Regions from separate parts of the Chryseobacterium amylolyticum genome, predicted to be linked through region 4. Evidence: riboswitches for the same ligand, from Rfam matches in the RefSeq annotation. Region 4 holds a riboswitch; each other region holds the start of a gene.
The links. Region 4 has a riboswitch for cobalamin ahead of metE (5-methyltetrahydropteroyltriglutamate--homocysteine S-methyltransferase). Riboswitches for the same ligand answer to the same signal wherever they lie in the genome.

Region 1 (7,902 bases), on a different contig from region 4:
TTCCTGCATTCCATGCTCCCCAGTCCCCAATGTATTTAGTGGTAGGAATATTGTAAACCTGTGTTGCAAACGTGGTAGGGCTGATGCTGATCAGCTTCTGATCCTGAATTCCCCATATACTTCCGTCTTTAGCCTGAACTACTGAATAGAATCCTCCGGCAACAGTGCTCACTATGGTATCCGTATTGGGATCGATTACTAAAATTCCGACCCCCTGCTTCACTGCAAATACATATTGTGAAGTACGGATCATGTTTCCAATCTGGCCGGTTCCGCCGGTTCCGGTAATCAGGGAACCTACCTGCAGATTGTCGATATTGAAAAGGACTATTCCGGTAGAAGTACCAATATAACCTTTATGCACGTTCACCCCTACAAATGATCTTCCATCACCACCTCCGATGTTATTAAATCCAGCAATTTTCTGCATGGTCTGCGCATTGGCTACAACCAGTCTTCCACCCGGCGTATACTGAGTATCTCCTCCATCGGCAGCCTGCTTTGATACAAAGTAAAATTTGTCTCCATAGATTGTTCCGTATTGTGTGGTGGCACCGAAAGCCTGGTTATTGTTTGCATTACTGTAAACACGATAATTGATCTGACCGTTATTATCAATGAAATTTACAGAACCGTTGGTATGGCCAAACCATTCTTCGTTTACCATAAAATATCCGTTGGTATAGTTTGTAGAAGCTACGTATGGAGAAACCGGAGTAATGGTAGAAGAAACAGGTGTTTCATTAAATCCTACATTGAAATTCCATACATCCCATGAACCATTTTGCAATGCACGTGAAGAAGCACCAACACTGGAATATCCGAAATCTGCATCAGCCGGATTCTTTACCCAATAAGCCCAGTATCCGTTAACTGTCCATCCTGACTGCCAGTGATCATTGGCAGCGTCTACAATTGTATAACTGTCAAAATCATAAGCTGTTGTGTTTACAAAACCGTTCACAGGATATAACGGATATGTGCTATTTCCGTTTTTGATCAGGGCGTTGGTACCCTGACCGTTAAGATCAAAACCTATTCCCCCGACTGCTGATCCGAACTGTGTTCCCTGATACAGCAAAGTGTACAGCCTGTGATCTGCTTTAGCAATGGCTTTCAGCATGTCTTCTCCTGTGGCATTTCCGTCCCATTTGTAGCCCCAGACCATAGCATCAGGATTTTTAGCGTCATTCCATTGTACGACAAAAGCAGCCTGATTGGCTCCCGACCCTACCCAATACTGAATATCAGAAAAACTGATGGTAGTGGTATTAAGCTGACTGATCCCTGAAATATCATTTCTGGGTACTCCCTGTACTTTTATCTGTGCATTGGATAAGCATGCAAACAGAAAAAGCATCATAAAAAGATAAAACTTTTTCATTTTTATTAATTTAAATAGATTGTATTATTGATTTATTATTTGAAGTGCAGATCATAAGCTCCTGCCACTTCTGTAGAAACCTCTCCCAGCCAGCCGGCTTCCTGATTGACTCCCGTATATATTTTCATAAAATCGATTCCAGGAAGTTTTACATATTTTCCGCTTCTGTCTACTGCCCATGAAATATCAATATTGGAAGCTTCATCATTATTCGGAGCATTATCTGCATATCCGAACTCATATGATTTTCCTACCCAATAGGAACCGTCTCCGTTCTGATCGAAGAAATTATTTGCAAGCCTGGTTCCCGAAAAGCCGTAAGAACTATCGGTAAACCACAAAGGATAATAGCTTTGTGCGTGAAAGGTATTTTTTGTTTTGAATCCCTGATTGCCAAGATTATCACTCCACTTTATATATTCCACATCAGTCTGCCAGAATTCAGTTCCGGCTACAGGTGTTTTATTTTCGTCAGGCTTATAATAGGTTATGCTGTAGTTTTTTACGGTCGTATTTTTAAAATATTCACTGCCTGCAATTTCGTACCATTCATCGTTATCCGGCTTTCCGTTTTTGTTTCTGTCGTAAGCTACCATAATAATCCCCGGCTCACAGGATCCTGAACGCGGCTCACTGGCATCATTTCCAAAGAATGCATTTCCCAGTACTTTAAAATCCCTTCCATTCAGATTGGGGATGGTATGGTCAAACCCGAACACAACATATCCGCCATATCCTCCCAGACTGATCATGGTAGAATTGCCTCCAACTAAGGATTCATTAGCTTTCTGGAGCATATTAGCAGCTGTATTTCCGGGTACATATTCCGGGATTTCGTTCATGAACTGCCCAACCGCGGGGCGGAACTCCAATACTTTTGAAATGTATTTACTATAAGGTGTTTTTTCTTTGGTAACAATAATTTTAGAATGAAAAACCTGTTCGTTTCCTTTACTGTTAATCTTTAAAGTCAGAGGATAAGCATCAGCATTCAGACTGATAAATTCAAGTTCCGGGTTTTGAGAAATAATAGAATCGTTAATACTCCAGGTAACCGATCCTGATGCATTCGTAGGAATACTTAATACTTTCAAGCGTTCAATGGTGTAAGAATCATCAAGCCCTCTGAATGTAAATTCATCTTCGTCATCGTGTTTACAGGCAATCACTCCTAAAAGGAAAAAGGATAAAAATCCGGCTTTTAAATAAGTAAAGGTATTTCTGTTCATGTTTTAAAGTTTGGTTATTTGTATAAAAAAGCGAAGTGGGCAGGGATATTTCCACCCTCCGTTTTCCATTTAAAGTGTCCGTTTTTATCAAAGCAGTACACCAATCCCATGGATACGTAATTTCTGGCATCTGTGATGTAGATATCTTCTGTGATGGGGTTTACGGCAATTCCGTAAGGTGTTTTAATAGCGGCTTCATATTCTTTATCAAAAATACTGTTGGCGATAATCTCTTCTGTTTTCACATCAATAATCCCAAATGATTTTTTATAGCTGTGGGTATTGTAATTGAATTCATTGCCATAGAAATAGAGTTTATCATTCACGATCGTCATTTCACTGACTGAGAGATGAAAGTTTTTCTTGACAGTTCCTGTTGCTGCATCTATTGCATAAAGATTGGAAGGGACATTATAATAATCTCCTCTGGAGCTTACATACAGATCACCGTAATTGTCCTTTTTAATGTGATGAAGGTTAATAGCAACTTCTATTTTTTTAATTTCTGTAAAAGTATTCAGATCGATTACGGAAACCGTATTATCATAATCAGGAGCTTTGTATCCTCCGGAATTGGCTACAAATAAGGCATTTCCTACAATTTCCAGTTCCTCCGGCTGATAGCCTACCACTACTTCACGCTGGATAGAGAGCGATGTTGTATCGATTTCCACTACTTTTCCTTTTGGAGCTTTCGGGTTAATAGCTACAGGACCCGCATAGCTGCTGGCATAAACTTTCCCGTCTTTGAAGGCAAGATATCTGCAGTTTTGCAAAGGAATAGACGTAATGCGTTTAGCTGTTCTGGCATCCAGCACTTCTATTTTGTTGGAAACATTGACAACAATATAAAGTTTGCTTCCATACACTTTGATATCATTTCCTACATCACCGAGTTCTTTTACCACATTGGGATTGATTTCCGCGTAAATATTTCTGAAATAAGTTCCTTTGGTATAATCAAAAAAATCCAGGGTACATTTGTTACTGCCCATATTCCCTTCATTCAGCATGTAAAAGCCTTTTATTGCAGTATTTTCTGAAGGAAGCCCTTCTACCACTTCCTGACGGACAATAATATCATCTGTACGGCATGACGTAAGAAAAGCTAAGACAAGAAATAAAAAATAAAAGTTTAGTTTTCTCATAGGCTAAAGTTTAGAATAAGTTTAAAATTTCTTCCGGGCATCGGATAATTGATAACCACATCATAGTATTGATTGAAAATATTATTCATCTCAAGGCTTACTTTAAATTGATGATTCGCCCAGCTGAATTTTTTCTGAACAGAGAGATCATGAGTATACCATGGCTGCACATAATTGTACTGAATATTATCCTGGTTCACATCATATCTTTCTCCCACGTACATTGCGCTGTAATTGAAGCTCCAGTCTTTATAATCTGCCATCAGACTGAAAGATCCGCTATGCCATGGTGTGTAAGGAATCTGATTTTTGTAGAAAGTATCTTCAGGATCACTCACATCTTTTGCACTCTGATAAGTATAGGAAAGCAAAGGTCTAAGAGTTACTTTTCCCAGCTGAAGTTCTGTCTGTACATTCACATCAGCACCAATGATTTCAACCATTCCAAGGTTCATCATCAGCCAGCGGAACATGCTTCCGTTGGGAGCGGCTACAATTTTATCCTGTACTTTATTGTAGTAACCATCAACTTTAGCATAAAAGGTTTTAACGAGACGGTTGCTATAATTCTTCTGATAGGTAAATCCAAGATCATACTGGTTGGTAAATTCCGGCTTCAGGTAAGTGTTTCCGATATTGGTATAATAGAGATCATTGAAGGTTGGAAGCCGGAAAATCCGTTTATAGAATGCTCTGAGTGTCAGTTCCGGGATGATCTCCGGCTGATAGCTCATAAATACGGCTGGCGTCCACTCCCTGGCATCTCCCGGTCTTTTGTTTTTCCTTACTTCTTCAAATGTAAAAGTTCCTAAAAGGCTTCCCAGAATTTTGAACCTGTTCCACTGATAGGTTGTTGCCAACGCTACCAATGTGGTATAGCGCGTAGGATATGAAAAATTATCCAGATTGGCATCCAGATTATTGTACTGAAAATCCCCGCTCAGACTGACATCCCAGTTGGGTGTGATTGAATAGATATTGGATGAGGAAATATAAAACTCCCGTTGAATATAAGTGTTATCGGTATGAATGACAGACTGTGAGCGAACCGTATCCATAAAATGGGTATAATCGTATGCGAATTTTGCTTTCAGCTGTGTTTCAAATTTCGGGAACAGCTTTTTTCTCAGCTTGGCCTGTACAAAATAATTTTCATCAGAAAGTCTCGCTCCTCTTCCTCCAAAACGTCCGTTGACTATAGGTGCCGGCATTCCGCGGTCTGAAATATACCCATACCCTCTGATATTCCAGCTTCCGTTATTTAAAATTCCATTTAAAGAAGTTTCAAAACGTTTTGCCTTGATATCTGAGTCCTGTCTCCTGGCAATGGTATCATAAGCCTGCTGCCCGTCAGGATATTTCTTGGCATACCGAAATCTGTAAATTCCGTCACTCTGCATAAATTCTCCACTGAAGCTGGCAGAAACCCTTTCTGAAATCTTCTGCTCCAAACGGAATGACGGATTGAAAAGGTCTATGGAAGCACTTTTTGCTCTTATTGTAAGATTCGTTTTTCTTGTTCCTTTAAAAACAGGCGTTTTAGGCTGTAAATAAATAGACCCTGAAGAACCGAAATCTTTTGCCGGCTGAAAAATCTCACTTTTCTGACCGTTGTACAATGATATCTCTTCAAGATCATCCAAAGAGTATCTTCCGAGATCAACCAGTCCGTTCTGGGCATTTCCCAACTGAATCCCGTCATAAAAAACCCCTACATGCTGGCTTCCCATGCTTCGGATATTAATGGTTTTCAAACCACCCAATCCACCATAATCTTTAATCTGGACACCCGAAAAATACCGCAGCGCATCTGCTACAGAATGACTGTTCAGTCTTTCCAGCTGTTCGCCCTGTAAAGTTTGTGCAGGAAGGATTTCTTTGAAATTCTTTTTATAAAGGTTGATTCCTTTAATGGTTTCTTCCTGAAGACTGTCTTTTTTTCTGGTTTGGGAAAGCACAAGATGGGATGTTAACACCAGTATAGTGAAAACAGCTTTATAAATTGCAGAAGTAGTTAGTTTTGCCACCATTAGCTCATTTAGGGATAATGATGACGCTAATGGATATAAGAATACAAGGATAAAGCACAGCGGTCACTGCACAGAATCATTGATGTCCTAAGCTTTATTCCACGAAAGCGTCAAACGATTATTTTCTGGCAGGTCTTCTGACTTACTCCATTTTTGAAATCCTTCCCATTCCTGAAAACAGTGGATATTTTTCTTCAAAAACTTTGGTGCGGAGCTTACAGCAGCGGGTCTGTTCCGGATTTTCACCGGATTCCCTTTTAAGAGCTTTTTACGGCTCACCAAATTCCGGCAAAGATAAATAATTATTCCTAATACCCAACTAAAATCATGATTTATAAACAATTAAAGCTCCCGAAGGAGCTTTAACATGATTTCAACGAGGGTTTTCTTTTTAAATTCCAATATTCAGGAAAATACTGAATCTTGATTTGGCTTCAATATCTCCTCCCGCCAGATGAGTATACATCGGAAGCATGACTTCACTTCCCAGGCTCAGCTTTTTATAGGAAGCTTCAAAGCCTAATTTTCCGTACAAAGCACTTCCTGCTGTATTGGGCAAGGCTTCATCAAACTGTTTATTCTGTGCATACACTTCACCCTGCACTCCGGTTTTTACAGAAAAGATCGACTTTTCGTTTCCTGCAACCTGATAAAAACCTGTTGCGGCATAGTTCCATTGGTTTCCGAAACGGTAATTTTTCTTGTTCTCTGTTTTGATCGTATAGTCTGTATTGACCAATACTGCGACCTTATTCTTTTGAAATTTATAATTCAAAGCAGCCTGATAATCCCAGCTTCCGGTTCCCAGCTGAAAACTTGGATTGACACCGGATGCTCCTTTTTCATCAAATTTTCCCAGAGGAATTTTCACGCCTAAACCTCCGCTCAGGTGATGGAAATTATCTTTAGAATTCATCAGCTGGTAAATTCCCATCAGATTCATATCCCCTACTCCATTGATTTTGATATCTCCCTGCATGGTCCGTTTTTCATGGAAATGGAAGGGCAGACTTGCATAAACACTTAGTTTTTTAGTCAGTGGAACTTTCCCCCAAAGCTGTAAAGTATTGAAATACTGATCCTGCGTAAGGTCTTTTACAAATAAATTTTCTTTGGCTTTGTAATGTTGTGCAAAGTATTTGATTCCGATAAACTGTGGATTCAGCAAAGATTCAAAACCGGAAGAACCGTTTCCTGCTGCACAACCGCACGCATCACAATCATCATCAAAATCGAATCTGCTAAAAGTTTCCGGAGCAATATAAGCGCTGTCTCTTATGGCCTTCGCCTGATACTGATTCAACAGGATCAAACTTAGTATCATTATAATCTTCTTCATGTCTTCTGTAATTTATTCTGCAAATTTTGGATTGGAGATAAAACTTTTATCTGATAATGTTTTCAGGAACGCAATGATGGATTGTTTTTCCTGGCTGTTCATGGCAATTCCAACATGCCCGTTCTGTTTCAGCTGGGGATCAAGATTGGGATTATCTTCCACCTGATCTGAATAGAAATTGAGTACTGCCTCTAAGGTGTAAAATCTTCCGTCATGCATATAAGGAGCAGTATATTCCACATTCCTTAAGCTGGGGACACGGAATTTCATCCAGTCTGTCTGATTAAGGGTAACCCTGTAACGTCCGGCATCTTTGAATTCTGTATTGTAATACATTCCTGTATTTCGAAAACTTTCATCAGTAAACAGTTCTCCGCTATGGCATGAAGCGCATTTCTGTCTGAACAATACCATTCCCTGAGATTCTGCCGAAGTAAGCTGCTCTTTTCCCTGTCTGAATCTGTCATATTTTGAATCCGCAGAGATTAAAGAAGCCATAAACTGTGATAATGCTTTTAAAATTCTTTCGCCGGTAATGGTTTCATCTCCATAAGCTTCTCGGAACAGTTTTTTATATTTCTGATCATCTTTTATTTTCGAAATCGCTTCCGGTATAGAGCTGTCCATTTCATTCACATCTGTAATCGGGCTGATGGGCTGTTCATTCAGATTATGAATCACACCGTCCCACATATATCTTTTCAAAAAAGCCATATTCTGAATGGCTGGCGCATTCCGGATTCCTATTCTGTCATCCACGCCATGGCTTACG
Region 2 (7,902 bases), on a different contig from region 4:
ATTCTGCAGGATATTTATATAGGATGCGAAACAGGGCAGGTTATAGGGTTATTAGGCAGAAATGGAAGCGGAAAATCAACATTGATGAACATTATTTTCGGCACTGAATATGGCGATACTCAGTTTATAAAATATGACAACACTATTCTGAAAAACATTTCCGACAGAAAAAACCGGATCTCCTATTTGCCACAGGAGCTGTTTCTACCCCAATATATAAAAATCAAAAACCTGATTCCCCTTTTTTGTAACCAAAAGAATACTGAATTACTTTTTAATTCAGAGTTTGTACAACCTTTTCTTCATGAAAAACCTAAAAACCTTTCCAAGGGTGAGCAGAGAATCATTGAAACCCTGATGATTATTTATTCTGAAGCGGATTTTATTTTACTGGACGAGCCATTTCATAGTCTTTCTCCTAAGGTTACTGAAGAACTAAAGAAAAATATACTTCTGGAGTCAGCCCATAAAGGATTTATTATTTCTGACCATAATTTTAAAGATGTTCTGGATATTTCTGAACTTATGTATCTGCTTTCAGACGGCCATCTGAAACAATTACAAGATTTAAATGAACTGCAGCGGTATAATTATCTTCCGAAAAGCATTTAATTTATATATTTGAAGGATCAAAAAATTTTCATGATGACTTTCATAAACAAAGCATTCTATTTATCTGCTTTCAGTATTTTTTCTTTAGCCTTTGTAAAGGGGCAGAATAAAGTTCCTTTCGGAGTGGTAAAAGCTGAAGAGGGATATGCCAATGTGCGGGTTCATAAAGACAATTACAGAAAAATTGTAGATAAGATCCGTATGCGCAAAGGTGATGTATTTGTTTATGTAAAGCCTGCTCCGGGAGAAACAGAATGGATCTGGATCAAATATCCCGAGAAACAGGATGATGACAAGCCGTTTGTGCGTTATGAAACTCTTGATAAAGAAGGAATGGTGAATAAAGAGCGTATTGCTTATATTGATCAGCTTCCCGCCTATACCCCTTCCAAATCTAAAAACGGAAGATCACTTATTTTCACCGACAATTCCGATCCTAAAATCCCTACTGCCCAAAGAAGCAAAGTGGTGATTGATATCTATCCTTCCAATGCAGGATACCGTAAAAAGGAAAAAGATGCGGAAGGAAAGCTCCTTACCATTGACAAAGTAAAACCCTGGGGAATCGGAAATGATCTTCCCGAAGGGATGACTGAAATCAAATCAATCAGGGTACAACAACCCGGAAGAGGTTCTGTTTTTGTAAGGGAAGCCATCAAAAACATGTTCCAGCCTACCATGGATTTTGAGAACGTCGGAGTAACTTCCCTTGATAACGATAATATTTTTCTTTATATGATCAACGGTTCAGGAGAAAGCAGATATACAACGCTGTGGACCATCAAGAAAGGAAGGGTAATCAGCCAGATTATTTTCCATAATCCGGAATAAATTCATTATTTTTGCATCCGAAAAGTTTTAATACTTATTCATCACAGAAATTGGTTCTGCATCACTGCAGATTAAAAGGGAACCGTGTGAAAATCACGGACTGTCGCGCAACTGTAAGTAACTGAAGTCTTTATCAAAGATCCACTGTGCGAGGCATGGGAAGGAGATAAATGATGTTACAAGTCAGGAGACCTGCCTTTTTCTTAACATGTAACTTTCGCGATCTGAAGTTGTATTGATCTGATGAATTGTTTCAGGAATTTCCAAAGTTCCTGTCATTGTTCTGTTGTTTTGATATCTCTCATTTCGCTTTAATTAATAATGATATATGACTACAGAAGAAAGAATTGAAGCATCCGAAACCAGAATCTTTAAAGCGGTTTTCCCTAACACAACCAATCATTACGATACCCTTTTCGGTGGTACGGCTATGCAGCTGATGGACGAAGTAGCTTTTATCACAGCAACCCGTTTTGCCAGAAAAAGAGTGGTAACGGTAAGCAGTGACAAAATCGATTTCAAAAAACCTATTCCTGCCGGAACTATTGTGGAACTGATCGGGAAGGTTTCATACGTAGGAAAAACCAGTATGAAAGTAAATGTTGAAATTTACACGGAGCAGATGTATTCCTACGAAAGAGAAAAAGCTATTGTAGGTGATTTTACTTTTGTAGCGATTGATGAATTCAAGAAACCAATTCAGATACTATAAATACTAAAAATTTCGGGCGGCCTCTGGCCGCCCGAAATTTTTTCATTGAAATTATTTCAAAACCTTTTCCGTTTCCAAACTTCTGTTCAGTAAAAGTTCAAAGGCCTCGCCCATTTCATCTGATGCCCTGCTGATCGCATTTTCAAGCATATTTCTGATTTGTCTTTCTGTGACTCCTGCTTCAGTCCAGCTTTTTCCCGCAGTATGGGAATTTAAGATAAACGGCATGATTCTGTCAATCCCGCAGGCGAAAATAGCATCCGGAGTCTTTTCTTCCTCAAACTCAAGCCATAGATTAAAGAACTCTGTACGTAAAGGTTCATCCAGAATCCCAAAGATCTTCTGGGCAGATGCCTTTTCTCTTTCAAACTTTCCTACCATTGCTTTTTCATCAAAAATAAAAGTATCTCCGGCTTCTATTTCAACCAGGTCATGAATGGAAAGCATCCTTATTACTCTTAGTAAATCAATATCTGCACGGTTTTTGGCATAAGGATAAAGGATCTGAGCCAGGATAATGATCTGCCATGAATGCTCTGCTGTATTCTCTCTCCGGGAATCGTCAGCATTGTAATTTCTTCGCTGCACATTTTTCAGAGCATCCACTGCCAGGATAAAATCGATTTCTTTCTGAATTTTCATCTTACTTTTTATTTTTGTTATACTGATCTGCCGGATATACCTTGGTTTTGGTAATCCATTTATTATTGATCTTTTCTTTCGTTATTACCCTTACCTGATCCTCATTGGTCATATCTTCCTCTTTTTCAAGCACCCTGTCCAGCCCTTTGTTCGGAATGACAGCATATTCTGTTGTAAAAAGCCTGCAGCAACCGGACTTACCGTAGGAAATAAGACGTTTGCGTTTGGCGTCTGTTTCAAAAAAATCAAAACCACTCGAGCCCAGGTCTGTAAGTTCTTCACTTTTCACAAATGCCATTCTTGTGCTGTTGAATACATACACATCATAAGAAGCCGAGCTGTAATTTCCCATATTCCCGTTTCTTATCGCCACATCTTCGGTTCCGTCAAAATTAAAATCATCTATAATGACTGAACGCTGGTCATTTGCCAGAGGAATCAGTTTCCCCGGAATCAATTTTTGTCCATGTTCCGGATTTAAAACAAGGTTATCAGAAACAAAACTCTGTACCTTGCTGTTATTATTGTCAAACAATTCTACCGTTCCTTTTCCTCCACATTGGCCATCATTACAATTTTCCACATGGATGATTGCGTTATATTTCTTGGATACATTTTTTATTTCAAACTGATATTGCCCAAAGCATAAAGGGCCCAATAAAAGAAATACCGGCAAGTGTTTATAGCTGTTCAAAATATTCATGGTAATTGTAAATGGATTAAGTGTCTTTTCCTAACAAAAATACGAATCATTATGCCGATCTCAAAATCCCAGGCTCTTTATAATGATAAGTGATAGATGATCAATAGTAAAAATAAAAGATGGAAGTGGCCTATATAGATAATTCTTAAAATTTAAAGTTTTTTTGGTCTTTTTTTGCCAAAATTTATTCTAACAAAAAATCAACACAAAAATTATATAGCTGATTATCAATTAATTAAATTATTTATTTTAAAGATTTCACTACTTTGTATTGCATAATACCATTTTATTTACATATCTTTGTAATGTAAAATTAGAATAGGCTCAGCTAGCTAGGAGCATTTTTCTAAAAATATAACTAATTAACAAAACTTATCAAAGATGAATACTGAAAATACCAAAGCGCAAATGCGAAAAGGAATTCTGGAATTCTGTATTCTAAGTCTCATCAATCACCGTGAAATGTATGTTTCCGATCTGATTGACGAACTGAAAAAAGGAAAACTGGATGTAGTGGAAGGGACCCTCTACCCTCTTCTTACAAGACTTAAAAACGGAGAGTTTCTCTCTTACAGATGGGAAGAATCTACTGGAGGCCCGCCCAGAAAATATTATCAGATCACAGAAAAAGGAAAACTTTTCCTGGATGAACTTCTCAATACATGGAATGAGCTGACAGCCTCAGTAAATCAAATTACCCAACAAAATTAAAAAACAAAGCTATGAACAAGACACTCTCAATAGGACTCGCAGGTTTTTCTTTTACCATAGAAGAACACGCATATATAAAGCTCAGCGATTACCTGAATGCACTGAGAAGCTCACTGGAGGCTTCAGAAGCGGATGAGGTAATGCATGACATAGAAATAAGAATGGTGGAAATTTTCAAAGATTCTTTAGGAAAACGTGAAGTGATCAATGACACCGATGTAGAAAAGGTAATTGCACAGATCGGAAGCCCTGAAAAAATCGAAGAGCAGGAAGAGGCTTATTTTTCCGAAAAAACATCTGCCAGAAAAAATAATTCAGGAACTTATTATACAGATAAAAAACAGCTTTTCCGTGATCCGGAAAAACAAAAAGTAGCAGGAGTTTGCGCAGGTTTAGCTCAATATGTGGGAATGGACATCACTACAATGAGAGCAATCTGGCTTGGGATCTTTATCTTAGGAATTTTCACAGCAGCCATTTCCTCTTCATTAATAGGACTTTTATATGTAATCCTTTGGATCGTACTTCCAAAAGCTGAAACAGCAGCAGATTTCCTGAAAATGCAGGGAAAGCCTATGAACTTCGACAATCTTAAGAATGAGTCTAATAAGCTGGTACAATTTGCCAATGAATCTACTCAGAGGGTCGGAGAAATCTACACTGAAAACAAACCTTATATCAACAATGCAGGAAGCGGAATCTGGAATGTATTTAAGTACATCGTAGGAGGATTCTTCGTACTGATGGCTGTAGGAAGCATTATAGGAGTATTTGTATTATTCGGTCTTTTCGGGATGGATACAGACTTCCCTGGTGCCAATGAAATCAGATTCTATATGGATGATCAGGGGCTGGATAAAGTACTGGCAGCCATGATGGTTATCGGAAGCTTAATTCCGGCAATCCTTTTCAGCTTATTAAGCATCAAGATCTTCTCTCCAAAAACAAAACTGAGAAATATCGGATGGGTTGTAGGAGGTTTATTTCTTCTTCTGATCGGACTGGGAACTTACTTCGGAATAAGCATGGCTAAGAAGGACATGATCTACAGAGGAAGCAAGGAAGATGTGGAAAATGTTGCCATCAATACTACTTCAGATACAGTGTATGTAGACGTAAAACAGGTTAATATCCCTCAAAACTTCAAAGCTTACAACAATAATATTTATTCAGATAAAAGATCCGTTTATGAAGAAGATTATATCTCTGTAGATGTTACAAGAAAACCGGATATCAAAACGCCTTATCTGATCATCAAAAAAGAAGGGAACGGATATAACTTCCCTATTCAGATGACTGTTCCTGTAGAAGTGGTAAATAATAAAGTATTACTTCCGAACTATATAAAATATCCGTATGAACACAGATTCAGAGACTATAGCCTAGATTATGAACTTGTAGTTCCACAAAAAATGGTGGTTATTTCAATGAAAAAAGACCGCATCAATATGGATGGGGATCTGGATGGAGATGGTATCAATGACAACGATCAGGATAATGACGACGACAATAACAATGTACGAATTGAAAAAAATAAAATCACGGTAAACGGTTCCAGTATCGAATACAACTCTGATGATAAAGACAGTATCATTGTAAACGGTAAAAAAGTTCCGAACAGCCAGGCAAAGAAAGTAATTGATTCTGCAGTGTCTACTATCAAGAAATCAAACAAGGACATGGACATCAAAATCAAAGACGGAAAAAACGAAATTTCCATACAAACTAAATAATTAACTTCAGAGAGTGGTAGAAGGTGTGAGTGGATGGCAACCGTTTGAAATTCACACCCTTCTTCTCTCAGAAAAGTGAAAATAAAACAATATTTAGTTTCCTATATGAAAAAAATGTTTTAATTTCGTAAAGCTAAAAATTTAATAACCAAACAAACAAAAACACAGCTTCATCATGATACAATTTGCAATGGAATTCGTAATGAAAATCGTAGATTTAATTAGCGGTTTGTTTTAAGAGCGATAATATTTCAATATATTTGTAAAGTATAACCAAAGTTTGGTTATACTTTTTTGTTTTTAACCCAAGAAATCTATGAAAAAGCTGATAGGCAAAGCAATGTTAAAGATATTAGGCTGGAAGGTCGTTCTGCAGGGCGATGTCAACAACCTGAACAGATGTATACTGGTAGTGGCTCCACATACCCATAACATGGAATACATTTTAGGAAATTTCGCCTACTGGTCTTTAGAAAAGCCTTTAAAAATTATCATTAAAGATGCCCACACCAAAGCCTGGTATGGAAGTATTGTAAAAGGCCTTGGAGGTATTGGTATCGACAGAAGCCAGAAAAACGATCTTGTCAATTTTGTAGCCAATCAGTTTTCTAAAGAAGACTTCAGTCTCGTAATTACCCCCGAAGGAACAAGAAGCTGGGTGCCGAAATGGAGAAAAGGTTTTTACCACATGGCTTTGGCAGCAAAAGTTCCTATTGTACTGGCAGCAGGCGATTTCAAAAGAAAAATTGTTTATCTGGGATATACTATTCCTTACGAAAGAATAGCATCAGTATCTTTTTCAGAGATCATGCAGGAAATCCAGGATTATTATGTAAAAAATGATATTGTCCCGAAAGTTCCGGCCAACTGGAATCCTAATATTATGGGAACCGGGAGTGAAACGGACAGCGTAAAACAAAATTAATCAATCATCATTTAGCAATTGAAAAATGAAAGGTCAGACAAAAGAAGAAATATTAGCATTCATCAATAACTGGGGAGATGTAACTCTTGCCAAAACACTTGAAATAAAGTTCATCGATATTGATCTGGAAAATGAAACCCTTACTGCTACAATGCCTGTTCTGCCAAGAACCCACCAGCCGTTTGGGATCATGCATGGAGGAGCGAGCTGTGTTTTAGCAGAGACTTTAGGTTCAAGCCTGTCTAATATCTTTATCGATGGCGAAAAATATTACGGTGTGGGAACCAATATCAATTCCAATCATTTAAGAAGTAAAAAAGATGGTATTGTAACGGCTACAGCGCGTTTTATCAGAAAAGGCAAAACGATGCATGTTTCTGAAATTGAAATCCGTGACGAAAAAGGAATACTTATCAATCATACAACTATGACGAATAATATTATTCACAGATAAGTTGCAACAGCATAAAAAAATAAAGGACTTAAAATAAATTTAAGTCCTTTTTATTTTGACATCTTTAAGACTAGTAATACCTTTGCAGAAAGGAAAACCACATTGGAAATTCTTATACCATTTTCCTCTGATGATTTTCAAAATCCTTCATAACTAATGATTTATTTCAAACTTCCTTTCGACGAAAAACTCCTGACTGCTGATAAAAAAAACACTCAAAATGCAGTCAACTTTTTTTCCTACAACGGCTCAGACCAGATCATCTTCCATGGAGATATTATGGATGCATCTACGGAATTTTCTCTCAGTTCCGTTACAAATGAAGATCTTATAAACGATTTAACAAATTTTACCGCTGAAACGGAAGAAGAATACTGCGCAACATTGCAGGAAGTGATTAAAGTGATTAAAGAAAACAATCTGCCTAAGCTTGTTTATTCCAGAAGAAAAATATTTACAGACTTTACAGTAATCGATTATAAAGAAAGTTTTAAAAATGTATGTGATTCTTATCCCAATGCTTTCAGATATCTGTTTAATGACGGGCAAAATGCATGGATGGGAGCTTTTTCGGAAGTA
Region 3 (7,902 bases), on a different contig from region 4:
GTTCCTGCCGGCTGGGATGGCAGTGTAAGTTCTACCTGGGGGATGACAGCTAATGGTAATACAATTGTGGGGCTGGGATTCCTTACGGCAGCTAACGCACATGCTGTGAAATGGGATGAAGTAAACGGAATGGTAGATCTGGGAAGTATTGTTCAGGGACGAAGCTCCAGGGCAAACGCAATCAATGCTTCAGGAACGGTAATTGTCGGATGGCAGGACGAATCAAACGGTACCAGGAGTGGTGCGAAATGGCAGGATGGAGTAGAAAGCTTTATTACAGATAACAATGGAAATAATGTTGGAGAAGCGGGAGGTATTTCCGCAGACGGAAGTACAATCATCGGTTCAGCCAATCCTAATCCCTATGTTTGGAATGCAGTAAGCGGACTTACTTATATTACGCATCCTAATGCATCATTCAGTTTCAAGGGAGGAGCAACAGGAATTTCAGGGGATGGAACTAAAGTTATTGGATATTACAGAGCATTCGGAGCGCCTCCAATGTCTGGCGAGGGTTTTATATGGACCTCTGCCACCGGAAGAGTTAATCTGAATGATTATGCGGTATCCTTAGGAATTGCCACCAATGGAGTAACGATGGGACTTCCTCTGGCTATTTCTCAGGATGGAAAGAAAATTGCCGGAATGGGTGTGAATGCTTCCAATCAAATGGTTGCTTTTTATCTGGATGCATCTGAATATTTATCTGTGAATGATGTGGTAAAAGAAAAAAACAGCATGGGTATTTATCCTAACCCGGTTACTGATATTCTATATTTTAAAGGGACAGGAAAAATAGACAAGGCAGAGATTTATAATTTGGTTGGACAAAGAGTGAAATCATTCAATACTGTAGAAGGACAAATTGATGTTTCATCCTTGTCAAAAGGAGCTTACATTCTGGAATATTCTGTGAAGGGAGAAAAGCAACAGACTTATAAATTTATCAAAAAATAACATATATAAATAGTAAAGTAGTGGGATGAATGGCTGTTTTCAATATTGAAAGCGGCTGTTCTTTTTTGTTTACATACCCAAAAGATAACATTTTTAAGGCGAAGCACGGTTTTTTGTTGAATACACATAAAAAACTATCTTTGCAAAAATTTTGGTTTCCAGTATTTTGGAATGAAAAGGGAATCGGGTGTAACTCCCGGACTGTCCCCGCAACTGTAAATCGCAACACAAGTTTCTGCAAAAAACCACTGTTTAGCAACGGGAAGGGGCAGAATGCGAAAGTCAGGAGACCTGCCAGGATTATAACAAAAAACATATTGCTTTCGGAGGAAAAGTAAAAAGGTATGGATATAAAAAGATCTTTAATACTGCTTTTTTCATCGTATGGTTGTTTTCTTTTTGGCCAAGAGAAAACCATTGACACTATTTATGTTTTCGACAACCAGATGAACAGGGTGAAACTTTTTCATCCCGTAAAAATAATTTCAGCAGAGGATGCTGAGAAGAACTCCAGCAACCTTTCGGAACTTCTGAGATTTCAATCACAGGTATTTATTAAGGAAAATGGCCGTGGCGCTGTTTCTTCACCTTCTTTCAGGGGGACTACCGCCCAGCAGACTGCATTTGTATGGAACGGAATTAATATCAATTCCAATTTTCTCGGACAGGGAGATATCAATAATATCGCATTGTTCGGATATGATCAGATCGGAATAAAAGCCGGCGGCGGAAGTGTTGTCTATGGAAGCGGAGCCATTGGGGGAAGCATTCACCTGAATAATACCCTCGATTTTAATAAAGGTTTCCATGGTTCTTTATTTTCTGAAGTGGCTTCCTTTAATACTTATAATAATTTTGTAAAAGGTTCTTACAGCAATGATAAGTTCAGCTTTAAAGCTTCAGGAAATTACTCCGTAAGTGAAAATGATTATAAGGTAAGTGACCTTAACTATGTCAACAGAAACGGGAATTATTACAATACAACGTTCAATGTAGGGGCATCCTATAGAATTACGAACGATCATAAAATTTCATGGCAGAGCCAGTTTTTTGATTCCTCACAGCATTATCCGGTGTATGAGGAAACAGGGACAAAAACTAAATATAAAACGCAAAGCGTAAGGAGCCTTCTTTCCTGGGACTGGAACAAAACAAAGTTCAGCAACTCTTTTAAGGCTGCCTATACAGAGGAGAATTTCCAGTATTTCGGTTCGTTGACCCAACCTAAATCCAGCAGTGGAACCGGGAAAAATTATATTTTTAAAAATGATTTCAATTATTTCCTGAATTCAAAATGGAATTTTAATCTGATCGGAGAGTTTCAGGTCAATAAAGGAGAAGGATATCAGAACGGAATATCCAGTGTCAGCAGAAATATAGGTTCCGTTTCAGGGCTATTGCGATATTTTGCAACGAAAGACCTGCGTTTTGAAGGTGGATTTAAAAAAGATTTTGTGGAAGATGTGAAATCACCGTTAATGTATTCATTCTCCGGAAAATGGAGCGCTGCAAAATGGTATGATGTGGGCATTAATGTCTCCAAAAATTTCAGATATCCGTCATTTAATGATATTTACTATGAACCGGGCGGAAATAAAGACCTGAGACCGGAAACCTCAACTCAGGTGGATATGACTAATGAGTTCAAAGTAGGAGATTTCAGGCTTAGCCTTTCTCCTTATTATATGAATATTACAGATCTTATTGTATGGCTGCCAACTGCTAAAGGGTACTGGCAGGCTTTTAATGTCAATAAAGCAGAATCTTACGGGCTGGAATCTCAGCTTTCTTTCAGTAAACAGCTTGGAAGTCATAAAATCCATGCAAATGCAGGATATTATTATGCAAAATCTATTGATAAAGAAACAAACATGCAGAGACCTTACGTTCCTATACACAGAGGAACGGTTAATCTGGATTATGAATATGGTTTCTTTAAATTTTTTACCCAGGCATTACTGAACGGGGTTACCTACACCACAAGTGATGAAAAAAGGTCAGAAGCTATAGATCCTTATTTTCTTTTAAATATGGGTGTTTCTGCAACCCTGGCAAAAAAGTATACCTTAGGGTTTAAAGTGAATAATCTAACCAATACATACTATAAAACCGTTTCTTTCAATCCTTTACCGAAAAGAAACTATAGCGTGTATGCAGCAATAAATTTTTAATAATTAAAATTGAATAAATTATGAAAATAACTAAACTTTTAACTGTATTATTTGCAGTGGTACTATTGTTTAATATGTCTTCATGTACAAGTGATTCTGAGGAATTTGAAGTTTCTCCGATCACTTATCAGAACGGATATTTTATCTCTAATGAAGGTAATTATAACAGCCAGGGAGCTAAAGTAACTTTCGTGACGAGAGATTTAAGCCTTAAGCAGGATGATGTATATGGTTATAACAACAATAAAGATATCCTGGGTGATGTTCTTCAGACCATTGGTCTTAACGGAAATAAAGCTTATCTTGTTTTGAATAACTCAAACAAAATTGTTGTAGTAGACCGTTACACATTTAAGAAATTGGGAGTAATCGCACAACAGCTTGATAATCCGAGAGGAATTGCTTTCGCTAATGACTTTATCTATGTTGCTAATACCAATTTCAGTGCACATACTCAAAGTATAACAAAGTATAAAGCTTCGGATTATTCATTTGTAAGCAAAATTAACATGACTGAAGTTTCTGATAAAACGGTAGAAGCGGGAGGAAATATTTTCGTACAAAATGCTTCATCAGGGTATGGAAACAAGATTACTTATATCAATACTTCCAACGACAGCAAAACTGAAATTACCGTTCCGAATGGTCAGATTGGAAACACTGTTTCTTACAAATCCAACGTTTACACAATTGCTTCCACGGCTACAGATTCTTACATCTATAAAATTTCAGGTACAGGAACTCTTACACCGGTAATTACACTGACAGGAATTCCAAGTGCTACCAACCTTCAGATTGATAATGACAAATTATACTTCAGTTCAGGCAATAAAGTGTACACAACAAGTTTAACTGCTCCGACAGTTCCTTCCAGCCCATTATTAACAGCTGCAGATGGAGGTCCTTACTTTACGTTATATGGATTTAATGTTATTGACGGAAGAATTTTTGCTTCAGATGTAAAGGAGTTTACACAAGAAAGCGAAATGGTTGTATACTCAGCAGCTACAGGAAATAAGATTGTTACTGTAAAAACAGGAGGTATTGGGGCTAACGGAACTTTTCTGAACCCATAATAATTTATTACTTCTAAAAATAATTTTTTATTTTTTCATCATTTGTGTTTTTTTCCGGCCGGTTTCTTCGAAACCGGCCGGCTTTGTTTTCATAGTAAGCAAAAAAAATCCGGCGGGATGGAACATCCCGCCGGATTTTTTATATTTTATAACTTGATTATATTGTCAATCCCAGTTTCTCAGCTTCAGCTATCACAAACTTAGTAGCTTCTTCCTTTTCATTGGGAATTTCACCCTCCAGAATGGCTTCTTTTACTTTTTCCTTTAAAATACCGATTTCACGGCCCGGCTTAAGATTGAACATTTCCATAATCTCTTCACCGGTAATAGGCGGCTGGAAGTTTCTTACCTGATCCTTTTCTTCCACTTCTTTGATTTTTACCGCTACATATTCAAAGTTTTTTTTGAACTTCTCCTGTTTCCTGGAGTTTTTTGTGGTAATATCTGCCTTGCAAAGGGTGAAAAGATCTTCCAGATTTTCTCCGGCATCAAATAAAAGTCTTCTTAAAGCAGAATCTGAGGCGTCATCAGTGATCAGAGCAATGGGCCTTGACGAAAGCTTTACCATTTTCTGAACATATTTCATGTCACTTCCCAAAGGCAGTTTCAATCTTTGGAAAAGTGTTTTAACCATTTTTGAGCCTAAAAACTCATGTCCATGGAATGTCCATCCCGTTCCTTCCACAAATTTTTTGGTTGGAGCTTTTCCAATATCATGAAGCAGGGCAGCCCAACGCAGCCAAAGGTTATCTGTATTCACGGAAATATTGTCTACTACTTCCAATGTATGGTAAAAGTTATCCTTATGTGTTTGCCCTTCCACTTCTTCCACACCCTTCAGTTCAATCAGTTCAGGAATAATCAGCTTTAAAAGGCCGGTTTGTTCCATTAATCTAAGACCAACAGAAGGTTTTTCGGAAAGCATGATCTTGTTGAATTCTACCATGATCCTCTCCATAGAAACAATCTTGATTCTTTCCGCTTCCTGCTGGATAGCTTGCAGGGAGTTTTCCTCAATTTTAAAATGTAAAGTAGAAGCAAAACGTACCGCTCTCATCATCCTTAAAGGATCATCAGAATAAGTCTGGGCAGGTTCCAGCGGAGTCCTTAAAATTCCTTTTTCAAGATCATCAATTCCATTAAAAGGGTCGATCAGTTCTCCGAAATTATTTTTGTTTAAAGAGATAGCCATCGCATTGATCGTAAAATCTCTTCTCTTCTGGTCATCCTCCAGACTTCCACCCTCTACTTCAGGCTTGCGGCTGTTTTCTGTATAACTTTCCTTTCTTGCCCCTACAAATTCAAGCTCAAGCTCTTTATATTTAATCATGGCTGTTCCGTAAGTCTTGAATACGGAAACCTTCAATTTCGGATCTATATCCTGAGCTACATTCTGGGCAAGCTCAATACCGCTTTGCTCCGTTACAAAATCTATATCTGTAGAAGCTTTTCTGTTCATCAGAAGGTCACGCACATAACCGCCTACAATGTATACGGACTGGTTATTCCTTTCTGCTGCTTCAGAAATGATTTTAAAAAGTTTTAAATTCTTATTTTGATTAAGATTGATTTTCATTGTTAATAACAGTGTCAATTTCTACCGGTGTCACCCATTAATCATAATGAGCATACATTCTACTAATTTTTCCATCTTCATTAAAAAACATGACTTCCACAGCATGTTTATCCATAATCGACTTATAAAATAATGCTACCGAATCTACTCCCGCCGTGGAATGGATCAGATCAAAATGAAGGTCCGGAAATTTATCCAGTGCCTTTCTCCAGTATTCACGGACAGCTTCTTTTCCTTTTAAAGAACTTTCTTTGCCGCCTGTAGCCATAGCAATCATGGGAGTGGTGATCTCAATGTCATCCGCGTAATGGGACAGAATATCCTCTAAATTGTGAGAATTCCAAATATTGACCCACGTTTGAGCAAATTTTTGATGATCCATAGCAAATAGTTTATGAGTTGAGTTTGCAAAGATAGAATTAAAAAAGAAATCCTGCCAGGATGAACTGACAAGACTCTAAAAATAAACAGGTAATTTCAGAATAGTTATTCTCTCAGAACTTTTATCCTGTTGTCATTCCATATTTTGATTACCGAAGAACCCGAATATTTTGAAACCTTTTCTCTGTCTTCCTCTACAGCATAATCTACAAGGTCTATCATTTTCTGAGAAATATCAGAAAATTTCAATGGACTTTTCTCACCACTGAAGTTGGCTGAAGTAGATACCAAAGGTCTGTTTAATTTTGTAATCAGTTTTTTGCAGAAATCATTTTTTACAAGACGGATTCCGATACTTCCGTCTTCAGCAAGAAGCTCTTTAGGCAAGCCTCTTGGGTTTTCATAAACAATGGTTACCGGCTTTTCGCTGAGATCAATAATTTCCCATGCCATTTCAGGGACGTCTACCAGGTCCTGAAGTCTCTTCTCAGATTCCACAAGGATGATCATGGATTTATTCTTTTCACGCTTTTTGATTTCAAAAATTTTATTGACTGCTTCTATATTGGTAGCATCACAACCAATCCCCCAAATGGTATCAGTAGGGTAAAGAATCGTTCCGCCGGATTTTAATATTTCGATAATATGTTCCATAATTGTAAGTGAATTCAAAGAGTGGATAAAGGTAGAAAATCTGTGAGTTTTGGGCAAAAAAACAGGGTATGAATGTGGCTATGCTGTTAGGTTTGGCTGAAGCCAATGGAATTATATATAATATGAAAACGGGCTAAAGCCCGTTCCTATTGATATTTTTATAACATAATTAAATAAGGTTAAATCAATGAATTGTTATTCAATAGAAATGGGCTTTAGCCCATTTAAACAATAGACATAAATCATTTGGCTTTAGCCAAAACCTGTCACTTTTCAACAAATTCTTTATACTCTTCAGTAAAGCTTTTTTTCTGATGATGCTTTTCCTGATTTTTAATATAATTTCTTACGGTATCCACCATAGATTCGGAAACTGAGACTGCAAAATATTCATCCTGCCATGAAAATTTTCCTGCGGCAAGCTTATTTTTATTGATCCAATGAGATGATTCTCCTTTTATTAATTGTACGATTTTTTCAATATTTTGATCAGATCCCAGAGAAATAAGACAATGACAATGGTCTGAATATCCATTAACCATGTCTAAAAATATACCTTTTTCTGTAGCATATTCTTTAATATGTTTCCAGACCTTAAGACGTATGTCGAATGTATTGAGAAACGGATCTCTGTTTTTTGTAGAGAAAACAAGATGAATATAAATTTTGATAAAAGCCATTTGTGTTGTTTTATCAAAAATATTATTTTTTTCAATAAGTCAATAAGTTTTGGCTGAAGCCAATAGAATAAGGAAAACGGGCTAAAGCCCGTTCCTATTGATGTCTTTATTACGATTAAAGTAGATCAAATAAATATATAATGTCAATTTTATTCAATAGAAATGGGCTTTAGCCCATTTAATTCCGGGATAAAAAATCCCCTGGCTTTAGCCGGAACCTAATTCAAATGTATTTTTTAATTTCTTTCTACATCCATCCCAATTTCGACAAATACCTTTCCTCAATAATACTCAGGTGATGGTAATTGTGTCCCACGATCAGTTTTCCGATGGTTTCCACAGAAATTTCGTGGCCATTGGCAATACCTGTATTTTGTAAGGCAGAAGGATGAAGGGTTTCTAAAAGA
Region 4 (7,902 bases):
TTGGACTATCCATTTTATTTGTATTGGATTACAAATATACTCCAATGTGCAGTTAATTTTGCTGCAGTTAAATAATAATCAAAATAAAATTTAACAGAAATAATATGAAATTTAATATTCAGCCTCATTTAGAAACTGAAAAAGTAGATTTATATCCTTTGAAGGAAGAAGATTTTGAAGAAGTGTATGCAGCAGCGGCAGATCCTAAAGTCTGGGAGCAGCATCCCAGTAAAGACCGATGGAAAAAAGATGTATTTAAAGTGTTTTTTGACGGAGCCATTCAAAGTAAAGGCGCATTCCGGGTGGTTGACAAATTCACGGGAAAGATTGTAGGAAGTACCCGCTTTTATGATTATAATCCCAGTGAAAACAGCATCTTTATAGGATATACCTTTTATTCGGTGGATTGCTGGGGTAAGGGAATAAATCCGGTTGTGAAAGCCGCTATGTTAAACTATATTTTTCAGTATGTTGAAAAGGTGTATTTTCAGATTGGAGCTGATAATGTCCGTTCACAAATAGCAATCGGCAGGATTGGAGCAGAGAAAGTAGGTGAAGAGGAAGTAAGCTATTTTGGAGAAAGCTCTTCATTGAATTATATCTATGAAATATCAAAGGAGAAATGGGAAGTTTATTGTAGTTCTGCAAAAAAATAAAATAATTAAAGGGAAATATTATTAAAGTTTTGTAGGACTGAATAATGTAATTTTAATACCTTTAACCTTCAAATCATTAGAATTTTAAATTATTCCATGAAGACGAAATCATTCAGGTTTATTGTAACAATCTTTTTTCTGGCATTAAGTGTAACCGCATTTTCACAGAAAACAGCAGCTTTAAATTCCTTATTAGACAGGAATTCAGAATTTATTTTCCCGCAGACAACCGATAAAATCTCAAAAGCATTGAATGTAAAGCCGGTTTTTTATGAAGATGCCAATGAAGAAAAATATGTGAAATGGCCAATGAAGACAGGGCTTGAAATGTATACCAGTCTGGGAAAGGATAATACAGTTAATGAAATGTTTTTTGTTACTTCAGACGACAGGCCAATAGTAGTAGAAGGGCTTCCTTTCGGTCTTATCATGAACAAAAGTACATTGCAGGATTGTAAAACAAAGTTCAGTAAATACGGTGCGAAGGTACAGAAAATGGGTGCAGGAAGTGAATTCCCCGGAGGGTCAAAACTTGTTTTTAAAAAAGGCAAACATTATGCAACACTGCAGTTCGACAGTAAAAGCCTGTTAAAATCATTAAGTTTAACAACAGGAGTTATAAATCCGGCAGTGAATTAATCAGCCGCAAAAAATACTACACAATCCGTCAAATAATGACGGATTTTTTATTTGTAACGTGAACTTTAAAAAATTATATCATCAATCCATGGTTGTTTTTTACCTCAGCCATCACAAAAGTACTGTGGGTACTTCCTATAGAATCTACGGAGCCCAGTTTATTGAATACGAAATCCTGGTAATGCTTCATATCCCTTACCTGTACTTTCAGAAGAAAATCAAAATCCCCTGAAATATTGTAGCATTCGGCAACTTCTTCTATTTCCAGAATCTCTTTTACAAAATCATAACCGACAGATCTGTCATGAATTTTCAGCTTGATCTGACAGAAAACGGTAAATCCGCGGTTGAGCTTTTCAGCATCGAGAACTGCAGCATATCTTTTAACGAAGCCTTCCTGTTCAAGCCTTTTTATTCTTTCAAAAACCGGAGAAGCAGAGAGGTTTACCTCTTTTGCAAGTTCTTTTACGGTCAGTTTGGCATTTTTCTGGAGCAGCCTGAGCAGCTGTAAATCCTTATCATCGAGTTGTTCCACAGAATATTATTCTTTAAAATTATAAAAACGGTCAAAGATACAGGATAATATGCTTTCAATTGTTATTCATACAGTTTTATTTGCTTAATTATTGCATTTTGACTGAATTTTTATTCTGTATTGTTAATTTTACCCAAAATTAAAAACTTTTACAGAAAGCAGCTGCTGAAAGTAAAAGTACAGTTCTTTAGAGATACTTCATCAAACAGAAAAGGTTTTACTTAACGTAGATTAATAGGGAATCGTGTGCAAATCACGAGCTGTCGCGCAACTGTAAGTAACACGCCAAAGGTTTCTGTCCTTGCATATCCACTGCCAAAGCGGGAAGGATGACAGAAACTGTTACAAGTCAGGAGACCTGCCTTTACTGGATTGACAGTGCTTTCGCGGTCTGAAGCTTTGGGTCATACAGATGATATATCAGATAAGTACGTTTTCTCCTGTGAAAACTGTAGGGTCTGCTATGCCATTTTCCCCGGAATTTCTATTCGTTAAGCATTAAGAAGCATTTAAAAAGACTTCACATCAAGTTTTAATATAAAAGTTTAAAAAATGCAAACTCACATTCTGGGCTATCCGCGTATTGGTAGCAAAAGAGAACTCAAAAAAGCCTGCGAGCAGTATTGGTCAGGTAAAATCCTTCCGGAAGAACTTCTGAATACAGGCAGAAATATCTGTAACCAAAACTGGAATATTCAGAAAGAAGCAGGAATAGATCTTATTCCGTGTAATGATTTTTCATACTATGATCAGGTTCTGGATATGAGCCTTGTGGTGGGGGCAATACCGTCCCGCTACCATGAAGTGGTTCTTAAAAAGAATAACTCTGAGCTGGATCTTTATTTTGCCATGGCAAGAGGATATCAGAAAGAAGGACTGGATATCACAGCAATGGAAATGACCAAATGGTTCGATACCAATTACCATTATATTGTTCCCGAATTTTATAAAAACCAGCAGTTTAAACTGAGCTCAGATAAAATTTTCAATGAATTTGCAGGAGCAAAGCAGGCTGGGATCAATGCCAAACCGGTTATTATCGGGCTGGTTTCTTATCTGTTATTGGGAAAAGAAAAAGAAGAAGGATTTGATAAGCTGGATCTGGCCGGAAACCTTCTTCATGTATACTCGGAAATTTTAACCAAACTTCAGGATCAGGGCGCAGAATGGATTCAGTTTGATGAACCTTTTTTGGCATTGGATTTAAATGAGAAGGCAAAAGAAACATATCATTTTGTATATGCTGAAATAAGGAAACGTTTCCCAAAACTGAAATTTATTATTGCCACTTATTTTGAAGGATTAAAAGATAATGCATCACTGGCTGCTTCACTTCCTGTGAATGTGCTGCACGTAGATCTTGTAAGAAATCCTGAACAGCTGGATGATATACTGTACATTATTCCTGAAAGTGTAAGCCTGTCATTAGGGGTGGTTGACGGAAGAAATATCTGGAAAAATGATTATCAAAAGTCATTGTCTCTGATAAAAAAAGCAGTGAATCAATTAGGCTCTGAAAGAGTTTTGATCGCACCATCTTGCTCATTGCTGCATTCCCCTTGTGATCTTGATTTTGAAACCAATCTTAATCCTGAAATTAAAAACTGGCTGGCTTTTGCCAAACAGAAAGTAACGGAAGTAGTAACGCTTAAAGAGCTGGTATCGGAAACAGAAATTGATCAGATTCTTGAAGCTTTTGAAGAAAATAAAAAAGCAGTTGAAAGCAGAAGAACTTCTTCTCTTATTCATAATGATCAGGTAAAGCAGAGAGCTAATGCTGTAACAGAAAAGGATACGCAAAGAATTAATATCTTCAGAATCCGTAAAGAACAACAGCAAAAAGCATTACAGCTTCCTTTATTCCCGACAACAACTATCGGGTCGTTTCCGCAGACTGCAGAAGTAAGAAGCTGGAGAGCAAAATTCAAAAAAGGAGAACTGACAGCAGAACAGTATGACAGGCTGCTGAAAGAAGAAACGCAAAGAACAATCCGCTGGCAGGAAGACATCGGAATTGATGTACTGGTTCACGGAGAATTTGAGCGCAATGACATGGTAGAGTATTTCGGAGAACGGCTGGAAGGATTTGTATTCACTAAAAACGGCTGGGTACAGAGTTACGGAAGCCGTTGCGTAAAGCCTCCTGTAATCTTCGGTGATGTTTCCCGCCCAACTCCGATGACGGTTTACTGGTCTCAGTATGCACAATCCCAGACTGAGAAATGGGTGAAAGGAATGCTTACAGGTCCTGTTACGATTTTACAATGGTCTTTTGTACGTGATGATCAGCCACGTTCGGAAACATGCAGGCAGATTGCATTGGCGATCCGTGATGAAGTGGTGGATCTGGAAAAAGCAGGGATCAGAATTATTCAGATTGATGAACCTGCGATAAGAGAAGGCCTTCCGTTAAGAAAAACCGAGTGGCAGAATTACCTGAAATGGGCAGTGGAAGCCTTCAGAATTTCAGCAAGCGGAGTAGAGGATGCTACCCAGATCCATACACATATGTGCTATTCGGAGTTCAATGACATTATTGAAAATATTGCTGATATGGATGCAGACGTAATTACGATAGAATGTTCCCGTTCCCAGATGGAGCTTCTGAATGCTTTTGCAGACTTTAAATATCCGAATGAAATCGGCCCCGGGGTATACGATATCCATTCACCAAGGGTTCCGTCAAAAGAAGAAATGATTGAGCTGCTGAGAAAAGCCCAGAATGTAATTCCTGCCGGCCAGCTTTGGGTAAATCCTGACTGCGGGCTTAAAACAAGACATTGGGAAGAAACCGAAAAAGCTCTGATAGCAATGGTAGCTGCTGCTAAAGAAGCTTCTGTGGAATATGCACTTTAAAAAACTTTACAATAATTAGATTCAATTATTCAGATCGTGTCGTGATTTTCATGACACGATCTGATATTTTAAAGAGTTAAAACATGGATAACTGCAATAGCCTGCTCACTTTTTATTCTATTTTGCCTGTAATGAGCTTGGAGGATAACCAAACTGTTTTTTAAAGGCAAAAGAGAAATGGGATAGATTTTCAAACCCCAGATCCAGATAAACATCAGAAACCGATCTTCCTTTTTGGGTTAGCAGAAAATGGGCTTCCTTTAATCTCCGGTGCTGTAACCATTGTCTCGGTGGAATACCGAATATTTTCTGAAAATCTCTTTTAAAGGCAGATAAACTTCTTCCCGTTAAATAGGCAAAATGCTCTACATTGACATTGAAGTGAAAATTTTTATTCATAAAAGATTCGATATCAATTTTATGAGGTTCTGAGAAATCAAATAAAATATCCTTAAGACCGGGGTCGTAGTTCAGCATCAGAAGTAACGCTTCTTTTTGTTTGAGACGCAGAAGTTCTTGAGATGAAGGTAATTCCTCGTAGGCAAGCAATGAATACATAAAAGAAGTTAATGCCTTCTGATTGGGTTTTATATAGGCGGGTACATTTTCTTTCTTCTCTGCCTGATATCCGTACTCACGGCTGAAATCCCGTAAGATAGCTTCATCAAAATAAATGGTTACAGTTTTGATTTCGCCATCTTTAGGAGGATATTTTGCAAACTTCACCAAACGGTTTTTTCTTGCAGAATAAAGCTCACCTTCTTTGAATATCGTTTTGGTGATCCCGTCATTCAGCTCCATTTCCCCGGAAAGAACAAGTCCCAGGCTGTGAATCCGCGCAAACTGTTCTCCTTCCCTGAATTCTGTAAAATGACAGGAGTAATTGATGGGAAAAGGAATATTATTTTCACTCATGGCTCGAATGTTATTTCTTGATCTGTTGTTTTTTCAAACTTACAAAACTTTTTAGCATCATCACAGCAAAATGCTCTTAGAACATTGTACTGTGATGAATATAATTTTTTATACAATAACAGCCTTTGGCTCCAGATAAGCTTCCAGCCCGAATACACCATATTCACGTCCTATCCCGCTTTGTTTAAAGCCGCCGAAAGGAGCATAAGGATCATGTGAAAAACCGTTGATACATATTCTACCGGCATCAATCCGTGCGGCTACACGTTCAGCATGCTCCTGATCAGAAGAGCTGATATAAGCTGCCAGACCATAATGAGTGTCATTGGCAATCGCAATGGCTTCCTCTTCATCAGCATAAGGAATAATGGATAATACAGGTCCGAAGATTTCTTCCTGGGCAATACGCATATCATTACGTACGTTGGTAAAGATGGTTGCCTTTACAAAGTTACCGTCTTCAAGACCTTGCGGCTTACCTTCACCACCTGCCAGCAGAGTTGCGCCTTCTTCCTGCCCCAGCCGGATATAACTTTGTACGCGTTCAAATTGTCTGACACTTACCATAGGGCCTACAAGAGTGTCCTCTTCGTCAGGATTTCCCACCTTTACCTGTTCTGCAGCTTTTTTAGCGAGTTTATTTACCTCATCCAGCCGGTTTTGGGGAACAAGCAGCCGGGTAGGGGCAATACATGCCTGCCCGTTGTTCATATAAGCTCCGAAAACAGCCATAGGAATAGCCTTATCAAGATCAGCGTCTTCAAGAATGATATTGGGAGACTTCCCGCCAAGTTCTAAGGTTACCCTTTTCATCGTATCTACAGCCCCTTTGGCAATCGCTTTTCCGGTCAATGTAGATCCGGTGAAGGATATTTTAGCGATATCAGGATGCTGAGTAATTTCTGCTCCTACTACGTTTCCTAATCCGTTAACTATATTGAATACTCCTTCAGGCAAGCCCGCTTCATGAAAACATTCAGTAAGCAGCTGGGTCTGGGCAGCACTCATTTCACTGGGTTTGATAACGGCGGTACATCCGGCAGCAATAGCGGTTGCGAGTTTGTTGCAGATAAAGCTGTTGCTGGCATTCCATGGTGTGATGATTCCTACTACACCCAGAGATTCAAAACGTACTTTAGAATATCCGGCTGTTCTTTCGAAACTATAAGATTCTAAGGTCTTGATCGTAGTTGTAAAGGCAGAAATTGCATTCTGAACGCTCATTCTGCAAAACTGTAATGTTCCTCCGTATTCATTGACCATGACGGAAACTAGTTCATCTTCCCGTTTGCTTACCGCTTCATGCAGCTTTTTAAGAAAACCAATGCGTTCTTCTTTTGTTGTTTTTGAAAATGTCTTAAAAGCTTTTTTCGCTGCTGCGATGGCCATTCGGGTGTCTTCCTCATTTCCCAAAATTACTTCGCCTGTTTTTTGATTGGTAACTGGACTTATAAGATCAAAAGTTTCTGTTCCGCTCGGCGTAACAAATTCGCCGTTGATGTAAATTTTATTAATCTGATTCATTTTGATGATTTTAATACCACAAAGTTCGTCAGAAACGGAAAAGACAGGTTTGTTGTATGGTTCAATTTTTGTTTGTTGTATGGTTCAATTTTTCCCGCAAATGGGGTGCAAATTTACTTACCTGGAATTAAATGTAAAAACTCACTGTTCTTCAATAAAATTAACTACTTTTATCATAACCAAGTAAACAACTTGTTTTGAGAACAACTCTTAAACTTATTATCGCTTAGTATCAGTCTCAATAACCACAGGCTGATCGTTCTTTCGTTTGGGTAATTCTACCTGAACAGGTTTTCATTTTATCATATTATTTATTGCAGTGCCTGTAAAAGCAACTGTGTCTGTATTTTGTCTGTAACAATGACGAAACTTACAGCAAACTAATCTTAAAAGAGTCTTGAGTAAAATCAGATGCATATCAACTTTACTGCAGAGTGTGAATAATATGGAAAAAATCCTACAAAGAATATTAAGCACAACTATAAGTAATGAGTACTATACATATATGGGAGGTAAAAGCGAAAAATACTCCCTTACTAAAAAAGAAATGCAATCATTGTAACAGCTACAGATTTCAATGCAGCGATAAATTCAGACTGAATGCTCAAAAAAAGAATATTGATATATGGTTAATTTACCGGTGTATACAATGCAATAATACCTACAATATAACTGTATTTTCAAGAATCAGGACAGAAGCTATCAGTAAAGATTTGTTTGATAAATTGTCAGAAAATAATTTGGAAACAGTTTGGACATATGCATTTTCACTGGAAA

Region 1: another riboswitch for cobalamin. It lies ahead of ACR1PO_RS11260 (TonB-dependent receptor); the one in region 4 lies ahead of metE (5-methyltetrahydropteroyltriglutamate--homocysteine S-methyltransferase).
Region 2: another riboswitch for cobalamin. It lies ahead of ACR1PO_RS04640 (acyl-CoA thioesterase); the one in region 4 lies ahead of metE (5-methyltetrahydropteroyltriglutamate--homocysteine S-methyltransferase).
Region 3: another riboswitch for cobalamin. It lies ahead of ACR1PO_RS22135 (TonB-dependent receptor plug domain-containing protein); the one in region 4 lies ahead of metE (5-methyltetrahydropteroyltriglutamate--homocysteine S-methyltransferase).

The regions. Positions count from the first base shown of each region.
Region 1 is NZ_JBPCHX010000003.1:569,373-577,274, reverse strand. Features, by position in the region: gene ACR1PO_RS11275 (DUF5074 domain-containing protein) at 1-1,384, opposite strand, end outside; gene ACR1PO_RS11270 (cell surface protein) at 1,420-2,613, opposite strand; gene ACR1PO_RS11265 (YncE family protein) at 2,628-3,761, opposite strand; gene ACR1PO_RS11260 (TonB-dependent receptor) at 3,758-5,791, opposite strand; cobalamin riboswitch at 5,902-6,089, opposite strand; gene ACR1PO_RS11255 (transporter) at 6,183-7,130, opposite strand; gene ACR1PO_RS11250 (cytochrome-c peroxidase) at 7,143-7,902, opposite strand, start outside.
Region 2 is NZ_JBPCHX010000001.1:1,064,516-1,072,417, forward strand. Features, by position in the region: gene ACR1PO_RS04630 (ATP-binding cassette domain-containing protein) at 1-612, shown strand, start outside; gene ACR1PO_RS04635 (hypothetical protein) at 643-1,443, shown strand; cobalamin riboswitch at 1,478-1,657, shown strand; gene ACR1PO_RS04640 (acyl-CoA thioesterase) at 1,772-2,155, shown strand; gene ACR1PO_RS04645 (HD domain-containing protein) at 2,207-2,797, opposite strand; gene ACR1PO_RS04650 (XAC2610-related protein) at 2,799-3,500, opposite strand; gene ACR1PO_RS04655 (PadR family transcriptional regulator) at 3,882-4,211, shown strand; gene ACR1PO_RS04660 (PspC domain-containing protein) at 4,223-5,944, shown strand; gene ACR1PO_RS04665 (1-acyl-sn-glycerol-3-phosphate acyltransferase) at 6,261-6,869, shown strand; gene ACR1PO_RS04670 (PaaI family thioesterase) at 6,895-7,323, shown strand; gene ACR1PO_RS04675 (chorismate-binding protein) at 7,480-7,902, shown strand, end outside.
Region 3 is NZ_JBPCHX010000011.1:25,537-33,438, reverse strand. Features, by position in the region: gene ACR1PO_RS22140 (T9SS type A sorting domain-containing protein) at 1-957, shown strand, start outside; cobalamin riboswitch at 1,093-1,270, shown strand; gene ACR1PO_RS22135 (TonB-dependent receptor plug domain-containing protein) at 1,302-3,128, shown strand; gene ACR1PO_RS22130 (YncE family protein) at 3,149-4,204, shown strand; gene ACR1PO_RS22125 (CCA tRNA nucleotidyltransferase) at 4,362-5,780, opposite strand; gene ACR1PO_RS22120 (nuclear transport factor 2 family protein) at 5,818-6,162, opposite strand; gene ACR1PO_RS22115 (L-threonylcarbamoyladenylate synthase) at 6,267-6,815, opposite strand; gene tnpA (IS200/IS605 family transposase) at 7,082-7,495, opposite strand; gene ACR1PO_RS22105 (DinB family protein) at 7,743-7,902, opposite strand, start outside.
Region 4 is NZ_JBPCHX010000007.1:211,473-219,374, forward strand. Features, by position in the region: gene ACR1PO_RS19505 (aminotransferase-like domain-containing protein) at 1-13, opposite strand, end outside; gene ACR1PO_RS19510 (GNAT family N-acetyltransferase) at 105-656, shown strand; gene ACR1PO_RS19515 (hypothetical protein) at 753-1,295, shown strand; gene ACR1PO_RS19520 (Lrp/AsnC family transcriptional regulator) at 1,369-1,830, opposite strand; cobalamin riboswitch at 2,026-2,210, shown strand; gene metE (5-methyltetrahydropteroyltriglutamate--homocysteine S-methyltransferase) at 2,383-4,686, shown strand; gene ACR1PO_RS19530 (helix-turn-helix domain-containing protein) at 4,804-5,601, opposite strand; gene ACR1PO_RS19535 (aldehyde dehydrogenase family protein) at 5,710-7,125, opposite strand; gene ACR1PO_RS19540 (DUF1062 domain-containing protein) at 7,614-7,902, shown strand, end outside.